Breoghania sp. L-A4: one gene and its partner. Each later gene encodes a partner of the first gene's protein in a complex. Links are inferred from orthologs where the notes say so. Each region holds a gene or a part of one and is shown on either strand. Other genes may lie near its edges. The genes, in order: dapF and D1F64_RS01365.

Region 1 (5,819 bases):
CTCGGTCTCGAACTCCTCGAACAGCGACAACTGCTCGACCAGCGCCTCGCGCAGGTCGGTGTCGTCGTCGACGATCATGATTTTCCGGGCCGTCATGTGTTCTTCCCTTCGCCGCGTCGCGCCAGGGGTTGACGCCCCTGTCCGCCCCCAACATGGAGAGCCAAAATCAAAATTGCGATAAATACATAGATGTGATTATGACATCATCTGGTCAAAATGCGATCACGGCGATGTGATGCTGTGCCGCGGGAGGCGGAATGCGACCCGATAACCGAGCCAATCCGGCGATCCGGAGCGAAAGATGCGCGCAGGCACCCTGTCTGCGGGTACGCGCCCTGCCGGGCAGCCGGACACGCGGCCGGCTGACGTTTGGCACGCTCGACGTGCCCTGCGCGCTTGGGCGAAGCGGGCTAACCCGCCGCAAGCGCGAAGGCGACGGCGCCACGCCCATGGGCTCATTCGCGCTTCTTCGCGCCTACTTTCGCGCGGATCGCCAGCCGCGTCCCGAGAGCAACCTGCCGCTGCGCGCCTTGCGGCCGGATGACGGCTGGTGCGACGACGCGCATGACGGACGCTACAACATGCACGTCACGCTGCCCTTCAACCCCTCGCACGAATGCCTGTGGCGTTCGGACCGGCTATACGACGTCATCGTGGTGCTGGACTACAACCTGCGGCCGCGCGTACGCGGCGGCGGCAGCGCCATTTTTTTCCATGTGGCGCGGGAGGGTTTTGCGCCCACGGAAGGCTGCGTGGCCGTGGCGCCTGACGCCATGCGGCGCATTCTGGCGCGCATTGGCCCTGGCATGACAATGCGCATCGGCTGAGCGGCGTTTGCCACGCCCGGCGCCATTGCGTCTTGTGCCTCCGCCAAGGGTGGCAATCACGGCATGTTTCCGCCATATAGAGACCAGCAGACATGAAACCGGAACCCCGCACGACCATGGGCTCAAGCGTGATCCCCTTCCTCAAGATGAACGGCCTCGGCAATGACTTCGTCATCTTCGATGGCCGTGAGGATCCCGTGCGTCTGAGCAACGTGCAGATCGCGGCGATCGGCGACCGCGCGCGCGGCATCGGCTTCGACCAGATGATCATCGTGGAGAAATCCGCGCTCGGGGTCGACGCCTTCATGCGCATCTACAACCGCGACGGCGGACAAGTGGATGCCTGCGGCAACGCCACGCGCTGCATCGGCCGCTTGCTGATGGAGGAATCCGGCACCGACCGAGTAACGATCGAGACCAACGCTGGCCTGCTGTCGGCCTACGCCACGGACGACGAGACCCGCGTCACCGTCGACATGGGCGCGCCGAAATTCGACTGGCAGGACATCCCGCTGGCGGAGGAATTCCGCGACACCCGCGCCATTGAGCTGCAGATCGGCCCCATCGATGATCCGGTGCTGCATTCACCCGCGGTCGTCAACGTCGGCAATCCGCATGCCATCTTCTGGGTCGACGATGACATCGAGAACTACGACCTGGAACGTTTCGGGCCGCTTCTGGAAAATCACCCGATCTTCCCCGAGCGCGCCAACATCTCGCTGGCCCGTATCACCGGAGAGAACGAGATCCAGCTCAAGGTCTGGGAACGCGGCGTCGGCCTGACCCGCGCCTGCGGCACCGCCGCCTGCGCCGTGGCCGCCGCCGCCGCGCGCAAGAAGCTGACGAGCCGCCATGTCACCGTGACATTGCCCGGCGGCCCGTTGGTGCTGGATTGGCGCGAGGACGACGACCACCTGCTGATGACCGGCGACACGGAGCTGGAATTCGAGGGCACGATCGATCTCGAGACGCTCAGCTGGTCGCGCGACGAGCAAGGAGCCGCGTGACGCGTCCCATGAGCATCGATGTCCTCACCTTCGGCTGCCGGTTGAACGCCTACGAATCGGAAATCATGCGCCACGAGGCGGAATCCGCCGGATTGGACAACGCCATCCTGGTGAACACCTGCGCGGTGACCAGCGAGGCCGTGCGGCAGGCGCGCCAGTCGATCCGCAAGGCCAGGCGCGAGAACCCCGGCGCCCGCATCATTGTCACCGGCTGCGCCGCCCAGACCGAATCCGAAACCTTTGCAGGCATGGACGAGGTCGATCTCGTCATCGGCAACACCGAGAAGCTGGAGCGCGGCTCCTATGCCCGCGTGGCCGATTTCGGCATCGACGCCAGCGAGAAGGTGCGCGTCAACGACATCATGAGCGTGCGCGAGACCGCCGACCACCTGATCGACGGACTGGAAGGCCGGGCGCGCGCCTTCGTGCAGATCCAGAACGGCTGTGATCACCGCTGCACCTTCTGCATCATCCCCTTCGGCCGCGGCAACTCGCGCTCGGTTCCCATGGGCGTCATTGTCGGCCAGATCCGCCGTCTGGTGGAAAACGGCTACCGCGAGATCGTGCTCACCGGCGTCGATATTACCTCGTACGGGACCGATCTGCCGGGCGCGCCGCGCCTGGGCGCGCTGGTGCGGAAAATTCTCAAGCTGGTGCCGGAACTCGGACGGCTGCGGCTCTCGTCAATCGATTCCATCGAGACGGACGACGATCTGATACGCGCGATCGCCGAGGAAGAGCGGCTGATGCCGCATTTCCACCTGAGCCTGCAGGCCGGCGACGACATGATCCTCAAGCGCATGAAACGACGGCATCTGCGCGCCGACACCATCCGTTTTTGCGACGAGGTCCGCCGCCTGCGTCCCGATGTGATCTTTGGCGCCGACATCATCGCGGGCTTTCCGACCGAAACCGAGGCGATGTTCGACAACACGCTGTCGATCGTCGACGAATGCGGCCTCACGCATCTGCACGTGTTTCCCTTCTCGCCACGCGAGGGAACGCCCGCCGCGCGCATGCCACAGCTCGCCCGGCCGCTCGTCAAGCAGCGCGCTGCCCGCCTGCGCGCCAAGGGAGAGAAAACATTGGCCCGCCATCTCGCCAGCGAGGTCGGCCTGACCCGTCGGCTCCTCATCGAGCTCAATGGCCTTGGCCGCACGGAACAGTTCACGCCGACGGAAATCGCCAACGGCGAACCCGGCACCATTGTCTCGGCCCGCATCACGGGTCACAGCCAGCGTCGTCTGCTGGCGGAAGCGGCCTGAGGGGCGACACGCAGTTCATGGCAGACATCGAAAAACGTGGGCTCTTCTCACGCCTGTTCAAGGGCTCCGAAAGGCCCGTGACGCCCGAGACCGATACGCAGGACGCGGATCCGGCGGCGGAAGTCCTGGCCACCGAGGCCCCGGCAACGCAGACCCTCGAACCTGCCGGTCCCGCCGATGTCGCGACGGACGCTGCTGTGGAAATCCCCGCCGCGGAGGAAGCGGCCGCCGCGCCGTTGGTCACCGACGCCGCCCTGCCGCAGGTCGTGGATGAGGCCATCGCCGAGGCGCTTGAGGCCGATCCGCCTTCTGGGCGCGTCGTCACGGATGATACAGATGCGGAACCAGCCGAAGACGCCACTGGCAACGAAACGCCTGAGTCGGAAAAGCGCTCCTGGTTCCAGCGCCTGAAGCAGGGTCTGTCGCGGTCCTCTTCCGCGCTGTCGGACAACATCACGGGCGTGTTCCGCAAGCGCAAGCTCGACGACGCGGCACTCGAGGAACTCGAGGATATCCTCATCCAGGCCGATCTCGGGGTCGAAACGGCGATGGCCATCACCGAACGGCTCGCCGAAGGCCGCTACGACAAGGAGATCTCCGGCGAGGAGGTCAAGGCCGTGCTCGCCGAGGAAGTGGAGAAGGTGCTGGCGCCCGTCGCCCTGCCGCTCGATCTGGACAGCGGCCACAAGCCTCACGTGGTGCTGATGGTCGGCGTCAACGGCACCGGCAAGACCACGACGATCGGCAAGCTGGCCGCCAAGCTGACCAGTGAGGGAAAGACTGTCATGATGGCCGCGGGCGACACCTTCCGCGCCGCCGCCGTCGAGCAGTTGAAGATCTGGGGCGCGCGCACCGGGTCCACCGTAGTGTCGCGCGACACCGGCGCCGATGCCGCAGGCCTCGCCTTCGAGGCGCTGCAGCATGCGGTCAGGGACGGCGTCGACGTGCTGCTGATCGACACCGCCGGCCGGCTTCAGAACCGCGCCGAGCTGATGGCCGAACTGGAAAAGGTCGTCCGAGTCATCAAGAAGCAGATGCCCGACGCGCCGCATACCGTGTTGCTGACGCTGGACGCCACCACCGGCCAGAACGCCGTGCAACAGGTGGAGATCTTCGGGCGCACCGCCGGCGTCACCGGCCTGGTGATGACCAAGCTCGACGGGACCGCGCGCGGCGGCATTCTGGTGGCGATCGCCGCCAAGTTCGGGTTGCCGGTGCATTTCATCGGCGTCGGCGAAGGCATCAACGACCTCGAGCCGTTTTCGGCGAGTGACTTCGCCAAGGCGATCGTGGGCGGAACAGAGTAGGCGCACCGCCGCTTTCTGACCGGCCTCGATCCAGGCATGATGCAAATAGAGCTGAGCATGCAGAGCAAAAGGACCTGACACCCGTGGAATTCGAACACGATCCCAACGCGCCCGATCGCGAGGAAATCAATCCGCTCTTGAAACTGGCGCTGGAGCTGGGGCCATTGGCGGTGTTCTTCTTCGCCAACGCGCGCGGCGAGAGCCTGGCGAAACTGTTTCCCGCCCTGGGGGATCTTGGCGGCCCGCTGTTCGTCGCCACCGCCGCCTTCATGGTGGCCATCACAATCTCGCTGGTCGTCTCCTACGTGCTGACGCGGCGGCTGCCGGTGATGCCCGTGGTTACCGGTGTGGTGGTGCTGGTGTTCGGCGGATTGACGCTCTATTTGCACGACGAGCTGTTCATCAAGCTCAAGCCGACCATCGTCAACGCCCTGTTCGGCGCGGTGCTGCTGGGCGGGCTGCTCTTTGGAAAATCGTTGCTGGGCTATGTGTTTGACAGCGTCTTCAAGCTCGATGCAGAAGGCTGGCGCAAGCTGACCCTGCGCTGGGGGCTGTTCTTTTTCTTTCTCGCGGTGCTCAACGAAGTCGTCTGGCGCTCGTTTTCGACCGACTTCTGGGTGTCGTTCAAGGTTTTCGGCATGATGCCGATCACTTTCCTGTTCACCCTGTCGCAGCTGCCGCTGATCTCGAAGCACTCGCTTGTGCCGCTCGGCGAAAAGCGGGACTAAGGCGCTTTCGGGATCGCGCGGGTCAGGTCGCCAGATTGATCTTGTGCTCTTCGTCGGGATCCCGGTGGGGGCCGTAGACGACTCCCGGTGCGGTCCCGGGATAGAGCGGCGTGCGCCCTTCGTCCTTCAGATGCCGCGCGCCTTCATGCCGCATACCCAGCGCCTGCCTGGCGTGTTCCGCAGTCGCCTGATAGGCGGCGACCCCGTCGAGCCGCGGCGCCTCTTCATGATGCGCGTCGACAAACACCGCCGGATCCTCGGCGGCATCCGCGATTGCTTCGCGCTCGGCATCGTCGTGCGGCACGATCTCGGTATGCGCCGGATCGTTTCGATCGTGCCCCTTACGATGATGATCGGTCGAATGATCCGCCGCCTTGATGAGCGGAACGGGTGGCTGCAGCCTTTCCACAGTGTATGACATGTCGGGCCTCCTGCCGGGCCTTCTGGCCCGATGATGGCCGGATCCCGTGCGCGGCCATACTGTAGTGTCGCAAGAATTTGTTAATCAATGCTTACGCAAGGTTAATCGTGAAAACTGCGCATATTCCCCGAAATTGGGCATTTCATCGCCTCAATTCACGCTAAACTCGGCTTCAGGGAAGGATCCGGGATGCGCGAATACACCGACGAATCACTGCGCAAGGCGCTGGATGGCGAGATCATCGCACCCGGCGAACCCGTGCGC
Region 2 (12,058 bases), 4.7 Mb from region 1 along the record:
GACCCAGTTCGCCGACGGCGGCGAGTTCGGCATGGGCGCCGAGATCGGCATCGCCACCGGGCGCATGCATGCGCGTGGCCCCGTTGGCGTCGAACAGCTCACAAGCTTCAAGTATCAGGTGCGCGGCACCGGTCAGATCCGCCCGTGACGGATGCCGGGCGGCCCCCGACGACTCTGCGTCAGCAGCTCGAGGGTGCGCCCGCGCCCGAATGGATGCGCTTGCCGCCGGCCGGCCACGGCCAGCGCATCGGCCTGTTCGGCGGCTCGTTCAACCCGCCGCACAGCGGACATGCCCACGTGAGCCGCATTGCCCTGCGGCGGTTGCGACTGGATGCGGTGTGGTGGCTGGTCACACCGGGCAATCCATTGAAAAATCACGACGAACTCGCGCCACTACAAGCCCGTGTTCAGGCCTGCAAAGAGATTGCGGGCGATCCGCGCGTGCATGTGACGGCCTGGGAAGCGCTGCTGGGCACCGCCTATACGGCACAGACCATTGCCGCGTTGACGCAACGCCGGCCGGATCTGCGTTTCACTTGGATCATGGGTGCCGACAATCTGGCGGGCTTCCACCGCTGGCAAAACTGGCGCGACATCGTCGAGCGGCTGCCGGTGGCGATCGTCGACCGGCCGGATTCCACGCTCGCGGTGCTCGGGTCCCGGCTGGCCCATGCTTATGCCGCGCAGCGCGTCCCAGAGCGTGACGCCTCCGCGCTGGCCGCGATGCGGGCGCCCGCCTGGACCTTCCTACACGGACCGCGAGACCCGATTTCATCGACCGAATTGCGTCGCCGTTCGGCAACAACCTGAGATTTCCGTAACCGTGCCTTTGGGAATGTCTTGAAATAGACGCATCCGAGAGCATATCCTGACAATAGAGTGGCTATATGGCCGCGCGTAGTATATGCGGCACACCACTCGAGAATGCGTTTGTTGGCCTGGTTCTATGGTATTGCTCCCGACGGTGTTGCACCCGAAGTGCAAACCCCATCGGGGATGTCGATGAACGCGGAACACGTAACGCATGGCGAAAAGGCTATACACCTGACCATGACATCTAAAAACGAGGGCGCGGTGCTCCGCGATCCTCATGAAGCAGCGATCCAGTCGAGTGATATCGCGGATCCGCTGTCTGTCGTCCTTGCCAGCCTTGATGATTCAAAGGCCGAGGACATTGTCTCCATCGACATTTTCGGGAAGACCGCCATCGCCGATCACATGATCGTCGCGAGCGGCCGGTCGCACCGTCATGTCAGCGCCGTCGCTGATCATCTCATCCGGGATCTCAAGAAGGCCGGTCTGGGCGCTCCGCGCGTCGAGGGATTGCCCCATTGCGACTGGGTGCTGGTCGATACCGGCGACATCATCGTGCATCTGTTCCGGCCCGAAGTGCGGAGCTTCTACAACATCGAGAAGATGTGGTCCGCCGAGACCGACACGCAGCCGCAGTACTCGAACTGACGTCTTCGGGAGCGCGCTGAAGGCGGCCGCTCGCGGATACGGCTGACGATGAACCCGAGCGGCCCGCGCGGCGCCCATCCTGGCGCTGTGGCGTCGCATCGGTTGTGACACAGAGACTGGCGCATGCGGATCACCATAGCCGGTATCGGCCGGATCAAGGCCGGTGCCGACAGGGATCTTCTTGCGCGCTATCTCGATCGCGCGCGCAAGAGCGGCCCGGCGCTGGGGTTCTCAGGTCCCGACATCATAGAACTGGCGGAATCACGCGCCTCCCGCGCGCAGGACCGCAAGCAGGCAGAAGCCGAAGCCTTGCTCGCCGCCCTTCCGGAGCGCTGCGTGCTGGTGGCGTTGGACGAGCGCGGCAAGACAATGCCAAGCCCGGATTTCGCCGCCCGCATCGGGCGCTGGCGCGATGACGGTGTCTCCGATCTCGCCTTTGTCATCGGCGGCGCGGACGGACACGGCGAGGCGCTTCTGGCGCGCGCCGATCTCAAGCTTTCCTTCGGCGCGATGACATGGCCGCACCAGCTCGTGCGCATTCTCCTCGCAGAGCAGGTTTACCGCGCCATATCCATCCTTGCGGGTCATCCATATCATCGTTCCTAAGAGCCGCTGGACCCGGCCTGAACACGTGCTGTTTACCAGGTGTGCACTGCGGCTACTGCGGACTCATCGCGCCTGTTTGTCGCCGCAATCTGCCGATACGAAGAAGAGCCCCCGGAATCTTATGGTTGACGTTTCGTTAATCGGCCGCTGACATACTCGACGGGGTGAGTTACTGGCGCGACCATCAGGCTCGAGACAGCCGTTTGGCTGGTGGCCTGAACGGAGGACAAGGTGACGGCGCACCGTCGCGGAATCAGTGCAATTCCGGCAGGATCAGGAGTGACGGGCTTCCATCGCATGGGCGCCCGCGCCGCGTGTGGCGAGGTGCGTTTCGCGCTGCGCGCCTGGCTGTGTGGTGTATCGATACCGCTTCTGCTGCTCACGGCGGCGGCAACATCCGCAGCGGCAACCCAGAGCGAGGTCGACCCCGACGCCGCGGAGCTTGTCGCTGAAGATGCGGGCGCCGCTCAGACCGAGGCGGAACGCGCCAAACAGGCACACGAACAGGAACTGCAGGCGCTGACGCGCGACATCAGCCTGACCGAGGAACGCCAGGCGGAACTCAAGCGCGAGATCGATGCGATCAACCGCGATCGCGACACGCTCAATGCCGATCTGTTGCGCACCGCCCAGCGCGTGCATGCGCTGGAGGGCGAGTTGGATGCGACCGAGGAGCGACTGGGCCGTTTGCGCATGAACGTGGTGAGCGTCCGCGCGTCACTCAATGATCGGCGCGGCGTGCTGGCCGAAGTGCTGGCGACGCTGCAGCGGATCGGCCGACGTCCGCCGCCGGCGCTGGCGGTGCGGCCCAAGGATGCGCTGGCCGCCGTGCGCAGTGCGATGCTGCTCAACGCGGTGATGCCGGAAATCCGCACGGAAGCCGAAGCGCTTGCGGGCGACTTGCAGCAGCTGACAAGCCTGCACGATGATATCGCCGGCGAACGTGATCGCCTGAAAAGCGACTCAATGCGTCTGGCCGAGGAACGGTCGCGGGTGGAATTGCTGATCGAGGCCAAGCGCGAGCAGGAAACAGCCTCGCGCGAGAAGCTCGAGGCGGAGAGTGCTCGCGCGCAGGAGCTGGCGCAGGCGGCCACCTCGCTGCAGGATCTGATCAGAAAACTGGAAGCGGAAATCGGCGCGACCCAGCAGGCCGCCCGGGATGCGGCCGAGCACGAGGCGCGCACCCGTGCCGCGCACCGCGACGATGATCCCTTCGCCGATCCCGGTCGTCTGAGTCCGGCGATCACATTCGCCCGGGCGAAGGGTCTGCTCGGCATGCCGGTGAACGGCGCCGTGCTGCGCGACTTTGGCACGGATGACGGCTTTGGCGCGCACACGCAGGGAATGTCGATTGCCGCGCGCAGCGGCGCCAGTGTGACCGCGCCCGCTGACGGCTGGGTGGTCTACGCGGGGCCATTTCGCAGCTACGGCCAACTCTTGATCCTGAACGCGGGCGGTGGCTATCATGTCCTGCTCGCCGGCATGGATCGAATCGATGTGGATCTGGGACAGTTTGTCCTGGCGGGAGAGCCTGTCGCGGTCATGGGAATTCCCAAGCTGGCCAGTGCGACGATGCTTGACCTGGGGTCCACGCGTCCTGTGCTCTATATTGAGTTTCGAAAAGACGGCACTTCAATCGATCCCGCGCCCTGGTGGGCGCGCCCGGAAGATGAAAAGGTTCGCGGATGATACGGAAAGCCTCGTTGTTGCTCGCCGGCGCCTTGCTTGGCGCCACCGCGGTGGTCACCCTGTCGCAGACAGAGTTCATGATCGGCAGCGCCGCAAACGCGGCCGCTTCCGACACCTACAGGCAGTTGCATCTGTTTGGTGACGTGTTCGAGCGGATCCGCTCCGATTATGTGGAGACACCCGACGATGCGGAACTGATCGAATCCGCCATCAACGGCATGTTGACCTCGCTCGATCCGCATTCGAGCTACATGTCGCCCAAAAGCTTCCGCGACATGCAGGTTCAGACGCGCGGTGAGTTCGGCGGCCTCGGTATCGAGGTCACCATGGAGGACGGCTTCGTCAAGGTGGTGACACCGATCGACGACACGCCGGCGTTCCACGCCGGCGTCATGGCCGGCGATCTGATCACCCATCTGGACGGCGAGGCCGTCCAGGGTCTCACGCTCAACGAGGCGGTGGAGAAGATGCGCGGGCCGGTGCAGACCGACATCCAGTTGCGCATCCGTCGCGGCACTATGGAAGAGCCGATCGAGATCACCGTCAGGCGCGACGTGATCCGCATCCGCTCCGTGCGCTGGCGCAAGGAAGACGACATCGGTTACATCCGCATCACGCAGTTCAACGAACAGACCTATGACGGCGTGAAAAATGCGATCGCGGAACTGTCCGGTGAAATCGCCGAGAAGGACCTCAAGGGGTACATCGTCGATCTGCGCAACAATCCCGGCGGGCTGCTCGATCAGGCGATCGCCGTGTCCGATGCGTTCCTCGATCGCGGCGAGATTGTCTCCACCCGCGGCCGCAACAACGACGAGAGCCAGCGCTACAATGCCCGTTCGGGCGATCTGTCCAAGGGCAAGCCGGTGATCGTTCTGGTCAATGGCGGATCGGCCTCCGCATCCGAAATCGTGGCAGGCGCCCTGCAGGACCATCGCCGCGGCACCATCCTGGGCACCCGATCCTTCGGCAAGGGTTCCGTTCAGACGATCATCCCGCTTGGCGCCAATGGCGCGATCCGGCTGACCACGGCACGCTACTTCACCCCGTCGGGCACCTCGATCCAGGCCAAGGGCATCGTGCCGGACATCGAGATCCTGCAGGAGCTGCCTGAGGAGCTGAAGGGCAAGCTCGAGACACGCGGCGAGGCGAACCTGCGCGGCCATCTGGAATCGGAAGACGGCAGCGAGCAGACAGGCTCGCAGGCCTACGTTCCGCCGGACGCCAAGGATGACAAGCAGCTGCATTTCGCCTTTGATCTTCTGCGCGGTATCAAGATCAACCAGAAGTTCCCGCCGGACCCCAATGCCGGTGTGCCGAACTGATGCATGAGACGCGGGCCGGGCGCACCTGTTGCGCCCGGCCCGTTTTATGCGCGCGACGCGCGCACGGGACGAGCTGACACGAACAGCGGTTGCGCGATCACGCGCGGCTGAAATGCGGCTATCGGGTGGATTTTGTCATGGCGGCGGATGAACTGACCGCCCCCTTGGGGCTGAAAAGCGGACGGGTGCAGTTTCGCATTCCGCTCGGCCTGATCGGCATGACGATCATCGCGGTGATTCTCATCGCAGCGACGGTCTGGATCGGATTCGTCGACGATCCCAACGGGGGCGAACCCTCTGCCGTGGTGGCCATCAACAAGAACCCGCGCAACGTTTCGGCCCGCGACATCTCGGTCGTCGGCATCCGTCCGACCATCGACCAGCAAGGCGCCGGCGAGGGTGCGGCGAACGGGATGACGGGCGATGGCGTGACGCCGGAAGACGCAGCGGTGCATTTCGACCCCGTGCTGCCTGACGGCACCACCGGTGGCCAGATCGCCGGGCTCGATGGTGAACGCAGCCTGACGACCACGCCCGACGACCGGATAACCGAGGAAGGCCGCTACGGCCCGCTGCCGCGGATCGGCGACGACGGCGCCCGGGCACTCGACTTTTACGCCCGCCCCTATGACACCCAGAGCGTCGGTGTGGCCAGCATCGCCATCGTCGTGGGTGGCCTGGGTCTCAGCCAGACGGGCACTCAGGAGGCGATCGCCAAGCTGCCGGCGGACGTGACCCTTTCCTTCGCGCCCTATGGCGCCAGCCTCGACCGCTGGCAGACGCGCGCGCGCCAGGCCGGTCATGAACTTCTGCTGCAGATCCCCCTCGAACCGTACGATTTCCCTGACAACGATCCCGGCCCGCACACGCTTCTGGTGAAGCTGTCACCGCAGGCCAACGCGGACCGGCTGCACTGGCTGATGAGCCGGATTTCCAATTATGTCGGCGTGGGCAACTTCATGGGCGCGCGTTTCACCGCCGAAGCGGCGGCCATCAAACCGGTGCTCGAGGAACTCAAGCGCCGCGGGCTGATGTATTTCGACGACGGCTCCTCGCCGCGCAGCACGGTTGCGGCGCTCTCCAACGCCACCCGCACGCCCTATGCGGGAGCCGACGTGGTGCTTGACGCGGTGCCGTCAAAAGACGAGATCGACGCGCGGCTGCTCAAACTCGAGGCCACCGCGCGCACCAAGGGGCTGGCCATCGGTTCGGCTTCGGCGCTGCCGATTTCCATCGAGCGGATCAGCGAATGGGCGCAGAGCCTTGAAGCGCGAGGCCTGCGCCTTGTGCCGCTCAGCGCATCGGTGCGCAACAGAGTGCCCTCCAACTGAGCGGCCACATATCTGCTCTTCCCTTCGCCCGCCACCGAGGATACCGATGTCCGACACCCCTCCGCTCACTCATCGCCCGTGCGTCGGCGTAATGCTGATCAACCGCGACGGGCTGGTATGGGTCGGCAGGCGCATGGATGGTCCGGAGCAGGAGGATGCCGCTCACCGCTGGCAGATGCCGCAGGGCGGTATCGACAAGGGCGAGGATCCGCTTGCGGCCGCCAGGCGCGAGCTGTTTGAGGAGACCAGTGTCTCATCCATCTCGCTGCTGGCCGAAGCCACCGATTGGTACAGCTACGATCTTCCGGCCGCGGTTGCGGGCCAGGCCTGGAAGGGCAAATATCGCGGCCAGACCCAGAAATGGTTCGCGTTCCGGTTTGAGGGCGACGACAGCGAGATCGACGTTATCAAGCCGCCGCACGGCCACAAGCCGGAGTTTTCCGCCTGGCGCTGGGAAAAGGCCGAGAACCTTCCCCAGTTGATCATTCCGTTCAAACGGGATGTCTATGAAAAGGTCGTGGCGACGTTTTCGCAGTTTACCGCATAGGTTGCCGCCCGGTCTGCCGAACCCGCGCCGATCATCCCCTATCCAACTGAATCCCTTTCCCAAATTTCGTCAAGGCACGTGACGCGACCCGGTGCTTGGTTCTACAGTGAGCTCCAAACGGTTTGGGAGGATCGGATGGATCTGGGAGGCATGCTGGCCGGGCGCAGCATTTTGATCACCGGCGCGTCCAGCGGTATTGGCGCGCATTTCGCAAAAACCTGCGCGCGCTGCGGCGCGCGTGTCGCCATTGCCGCGCGCCGCACCGACAGGCTCGAGGCATTGCGCGCGGCGCTTGAGCAGGCGGGCGCGGCCGAGGTCCTGGCCGTGGCGCTGGATGTGAGCGACGAGGCATCGATCGAAACGTGCATGCAGACGGTTTTCAACGCCTTCGGCGGGCTCGATGTGCTGGTCAACAACGCCGGGACCGCCCGTGACGGGCTATCCGTGGATCAGAGCGTCGAGGATTTCGACGCGGTAATGGACGTCAACCTGCGCGGCGTATGGCTGACGGCCATGGCGGCGGCGCGGCGCTGGCGGGAGACCGGCTCGGGCGGCGCCATCATCAATATCGCCTCCATCCTCGGCCTTCGGGTCGCTCCGGGCGTTGTGCCCTATGCCATCTCCAAGGCCGGTGTCGTGCAGATGACCAAGGGCCTGGCCGGCGAACTCGCCCGTTTCAACATTCGGGTCAACGCCATCGCCCCGGGCTACTTCGACACCGAGATCAACCGCGCGTTTTTCAAGACGCCGCGCGCCGAGGTGATGATCAAGCGCATCCCGATGCGCCGCATCGGCCGGCTTGCGGAGCTGGACGCGCCCTTCCTGCTGCTGGCGACGGATGCGGGCTCCTACATCAACGGCGCGGTGATTCCCGTGGACGGCGGCCATCTGGTCAGCGCCTTGTAAAATCGGACCATGGTCATGGACTTCACGCTCGATCCCCATCACGACGCGCTGCGCACGCAGGTCCGCGCATTCGTCGATGAGCACATCATCCCGCTGGAAGCGGACAAGGCGAATTTCGACGAGTTCGAGAATATTCGCCTGGAGCTGCGAGACCAGTTGCGCGCCAAGGCAAAGGCGGCCGGGCTGTGGGCGCCGCAGATGGCCAAGACGCGTGGCGGTCTCGGTCTGCCGATGATCGGCCAGGCGGCGTTCTACGAGGAAGCCAACCGGTCGATTTTCGGCCCCTCCGCCTTCAATTGCGCCGCACCCGACGACGGCAACATGCGCCTTCTTGAAATGGTCGGGACCGATGACCAGAGGGAACGCTGGCTGCAGCCAATCGTCGACGGGGAGGTCAATTCCTCCTTCGTGATGACGGAGCCTCATCCCGGCGGCGGCTCGGATCCCGGCATGATTCAAACCCGCGCGGAACGCCACGGCAACGTGTGGAGAATTTATGGCCGCAAGTGGTTCATCTCGGGCGCCGCGATCGCCAAGCACTTCATCTTGATGGCGCGCACCAGCACGGACCCGAACGAGACGCGCAAGCACTTGACAGCTTTCCTGTTTCACCGCGACCAACCTGGCTGGCGCATCGTGCGGCGGATCGACAACATGGGGCCGGATGAGCACGGCGGCGTCTGCGAGCTGGAATTCGACGGGCTGGAGATTTCGGACCGTGATCGGCTGATGCAGGTCGGTGACGGCTTGAAGGTGACGCAAATCCGCCTGGGGCCGGCGCGCCTGACCCATTGCATGCGCTGGCTGGGGCTTTCCAAGCGGTGCATGGAGATCACTCAGGACTATGTCTCCACTCGTGAGGGCTTCGGTGTGAAACTTGGCGCGCGCGAATCCGTCCAGACGGCGCTCGGCGAGCTCGCGCACGACATCCAGATCGGCCGCCTGTTGGTGATGCATGCCGCCTGGAAGCTCGATGGGGGCGACCGCGCCCGAAAAGAAGTGTCCAGCGCCAAGATCCACGTGGCCGACACGCTGCACAAGGCTGCGGACACCGGTATCCAGCTCAACGGCGCACGAGGCTATTCCAACGACACGGTGCTCGAATGGATCTATCGTTATGCACGGTGTGCGCGTCTCGTGGATGGCGCTTCCGAGGTGCACAAGATGGTGCTGGCGCGCGCCTATGACGCGGAAGGCGGCGACTTCTGGCAATGGGGCGCCTGAGGTCGCTGTGCGCGGCAGGCGGACCTTGACGGGCCGCGCGGGAAACGGGAGAGGAATGCGGACGGCATGGATGTCAAGGATCTTCGTCTCGTCGTGGCGCTTGCGGAGCATCGCCATTTCGCCCGCGCCGCCGCGGCCAGCAGTATCTCTCAACCCGCGTTCTCCGCGCGCATCCGCAAGCTGGAAGAAGAACTCGGCGCGCCGATTGTCGAACGCGCCCAACGTTTTGAAGGTTTCACCGCCGAAGGCGAACGGGTCCTGTCGTGGGCGCGGCGCATCCTCGCCGATTGCGACGGACTGATTCAGGACATGGCCGACGCGCGCGATGTGTTGTCGGGCAAGCTGACCCTTGGCGTGGTGCCCTCTGCGCTGCCGGCCTGCGGTTGGCTGACGGGAGCCTTTGCGGCCGTCCACCCGGCGGTATCGGTGACGATCCTGTCGCGCACCTCGATCGCCATACAGGCGGGACTCGACGACTATTCCCTGGAAGCCGGCGTTTCCTATCTGACCAACGAACCGCTGCGCGGCGTTCGCACGGTGCCATTGTTCACCGAGCGTTATTGCCTCGTCGGCTCGCCGGACTTGCTCGCGCGGCCCGCCGGCACGGGCATTAGCTGGGCGGCGGCGGCGGCCTTGCCATTGTGCCTGCTCAGCGATGACATGCAGAACCGCCGCATCGTCAATGCGGCCTTCGCCTCGGTCCAGAAGGCGCCTGAGCCGCACGTGGTTACCAATTCCTTCACCGGCATTCTCAGCAATGTGCGCACGGGCCATTTCGCGACTGTGCTGCCGGAAGCCCAGGCGACCAATCATAATCTCGAGGGGCTGATCGCTCTGCCGCTGACGACGCCGGAGATAACCCAGAGCGTCGGCCTGATCATTCCCGACCGTGACCCGGTCCTGCCCGTCACGAAGCGTCTGATCGAACTCGCCGAAAACCTGCAGCACCCGATGCGATCAGTTTGATAATCAAAGCAAATCAACCGATCCGCATTCGCGATTTGCCGTCGTGGCCATAATACTAATCTAATGGAGGGTAAGTCCCGGTTTCGGGGACACGGGAGAAAGACATGCTCAAAAATGGCGCGAAGCGCCGGGATAATTCGAAACCGAAAGGCCGGCCACTTGACCTGACCGCGCTTTACGATGTCGAAACCCTGCTTGGTGAGGAGGCCCGCACGCCCGATCTGCTGATTGAGCATCTGCACAAGCTCCAGGACAAGTTTGGCTGCTTGCATGCCCGCCACCTGCGCGCGCTCGCTGATGCGATGCGTCTGTCGCAGGCCGAGGTGTTCGAGGTCGCCAGCTTCTACCACCATTTCGACATCGTCACCGAAGACGGCACGGCGCCGGCGCCGCTGACCGTCCGCGTCTGCGATTCGCTCTCCTGCGCGCTGGCCGGAGGTGAGGCGCTCGCCGAAAGGCTCGAGGGCCTGTGCGACAGCCAGAACGTGCGCGTGCAGCGGGTGCCGTGCATCGGCCGGTGTCAGCACGCACCTGCGGCGCAGGTCGGCAAACGCGCGGTCGACGTGGCCGACGAAGGCAAGATCATCTCCACCATCGCGGCCGGCGATACCACGCCGGAGATTCCCGCCTACACCGACCTCGCGGCCTATCAGGCGGACGGCGGCTATGCGCTGCTGAAGGCCGTCAAGGCCGGCGAGCACACGGTGGAAAGTCTCATCGAGCTGATGTCGGACGCGGGCCTGCGCGGACTTGGCGGCGCGGGCTTTCCCGTGGGCCGCAAGTGGTCCATCGTGCGCGAGCAGCCCAGCCCGAGGCTGATGACGGTCAACGCCGACGAGGGAGAGCCCGGCACCTTCAAGGACCGCGCCTATCTGGAAAGCGATCCGCACCGCATGCTGGAAGGCGCGCTGATCGCCGCCAATGTGGTCGGCGCGCAGCGCATCTACATCTATCTGCGCGACGAATATCCGGCCGCCCACGAGATCCTGACACGCGAGATCGCGGCGCTCGATGCCGCGGGCCTGACCAAGGAGATCGGCATCGATCTGCGGCGCGGCGCGGGCGCCTACATCTGCGGCGAGGAATCCGCGATGATCGAATCGATCGAGGGCAAGCGTGGCCTGCCACGCAACCGGCCGCCCTATATCGCGCAAGTGGGCCTGTTCGGCCGCCCGACCCTGAACCACAACGTCGAGACCCTGTTCTGGATTCGCGACATCGTGCAGAAGGGCGCGGATTGGTTCGCAAGCCAGGGACGCCGCGACCACAAGGGCCTGCGGTCCTTCTCGGTTTCAGGCCGCGTGAAGAACCCCGGCGTCAAGCTGGCCCCGGCCGGCATCACGGTGCTCGAACTGATCGAGGAATTCTGCGGCGGCATGGCCGATGGCCACGCCTTCAAGGGCTATCTGCCCGGCGGCGCGTCCGGTGGCATCCTGCCGGCGTCGCTCGGCGACATCCCACTCGATTTCGGCACGCTGGAAAAGCATGGCTCCTTTGTCGGCTCGCACGCTGTCGTCATCCTGTCCGACAAGGACGACATGCGGCAGGCGGCGCTCAACCTGATGCGCTTCTTCAAGCACGAGAGCTGCGGCCAATGCACGCCGTGCCGCTCCGGCACCGAGAAAATGGTCGACCTGCTGGCCAGCGGCAACTGGGACAAGGACCTGATTCACGATCTGGAACAGGTGATGCGCGACGCCTCGATCTGCGGCCTCGGCCAGGCAGCGTCGAACCCGGTCCGAACCGTCATGACGTTTTTCGCCAAGGAGGGCATGTGACATGACCACCCAGGGAATCACCTTTTCTCTCAACGGCCGCGACGTTGTCGCCGAGCCCGGGGAAACCATCTGGCAAGTGGCCAAGCGCGAAGGCGTCGCCATCCCGCATCTGTGCCACAAGGATTCGCCCGGCTACCGTTCGGACGGCAACTGCCGCGCCTGCATGGTGGAAGTGGAAGGCGAACGCACGCTGGCCGCATCCTGCATCCGCACGCCGTCCGAGGG

What was found.
Region 2: the proteins of dapF (region 1) and D1F64_RS01365 are in contact, whole or in part, in a solved structure (PDB 5YGU), measured with the Escherichia coli proteins. The link is inferred for Breoghania sp. L-A4 from one-to-one orthologs.

What each region holds. Positions count from the first base shown.
Region 1 is NZ_CP031841.1:4,940,089-4,945,907, forward strand. Bases 13-2,876 are described here. They hold dapF (diaminopimelate epimerase), read left to right. Parts: upstream 13-919; coding sequence 920-1,834; downstream 1,835-2,876. Other genes in these bases: D1F64_RS22565 (response regulator transcription factor), read right to left, coding at 13-96; D1F64_RS22570 (L,D-transpeptidase family protein), read left to right, coding at 258-827; mtaB (tRNA (N(6)-L-threonylcarbamoyladenosine(37)-C(2))-methylthiotransferase MtaB), read left to right, coding at 1,843-2,876. Outside these bases: more of D1F64_RS22565, read right to left, coding at 1-12; more of mtaB, read left to right, coding at 2,877-3,099; signal recognition particle-docking protein FtsY, read left to right, coding at 3,117-4,406; D1F64_RS22590 (septation protein A), read left to right, coding at 4,490-5,134; D1F64_RS22595 (hypothetical protein), read right to left, coding at 5,157-5,555; D1F64_RS22600 (YkvA family protein), read left to right, coding at 5,745-5,819. UniProt on the Escherichia coli protein: Involved in the succinylase branch of the L-lysine biosynthesis and in the biosynthesis of the pentapeptide incorporated in the peptidoglycan moiety. Catalyzes the stereoinversion of LL-2,6-diaminopimelate (L,L-DAP) to meso-diaminopimelate (meso-DAP).
Region 2 is NZ_CP031841.1:279,572-291,629, reverse strand. What follows is about bases 5,368-8,208. They hold D1F64_RS01365 (RNA pyrophosphohydrolase), read left to right. Parts: upstream 5,368-6,458; coding sequence 6,459-6,959; downstream 6,960-8,208. Other genes in these bases: D1F64_RS01355 (acyl-CoA dehydrogenase family protein), read left to right, coding at 7,881-8,208; D1F64_RS01360 (glucose 1-dehydrogenase), read left to right, coding at 7,095-7,865; D1F64_RS01370 (divergent polysaccharide deacetylase family protein), read left to right, coding at 5,368-6,412. Also shown: D1F64_RS01400 (glutamate-5-semialdehyde dehydrogenase), read left to right, coding at 1-148; D1F64_RS01395 (nicotinate-nucleotide adenylyltransferase), read left to right, coding at 145-810; rsfS (ribosome silencing factor), read left to right, coding at 1,051-1,461; 23S rRNA (pseudouridine(1915)-N(3))-methyltransferase RlmH, read left to right, coding at 1,585-2,067; D1F64_RS01380 (peptidoglycan DD-metalloendopeptidase family protein), read left to right, coding at 2,347-3,756; D1F64_RS01375 (S41 family peptidase), read left to right, coding at 3,753-5,081; more of D1F64_RS01370, read left to right, coding at 5,219-5,367; more of D1F64_RS01355, read left to right, coding at 8,209-9,089; D1F64_RS01350 (LysR family transcriptional regulator), read left to right, coding at 9,156-10,055; D1F64_RS01345 (NADH-ubiquinone oxidoreductase-F iron-sulfur binding region domain-containing protein), read left to right, coding at 10,160-11,833; fdhF (formate dehydrogenase subunit alpha), read left to right, coding at 11,835-12,058. UniProt on the Escherichia coli protein: Master regulator of 5'-end-dependent mRNA decay.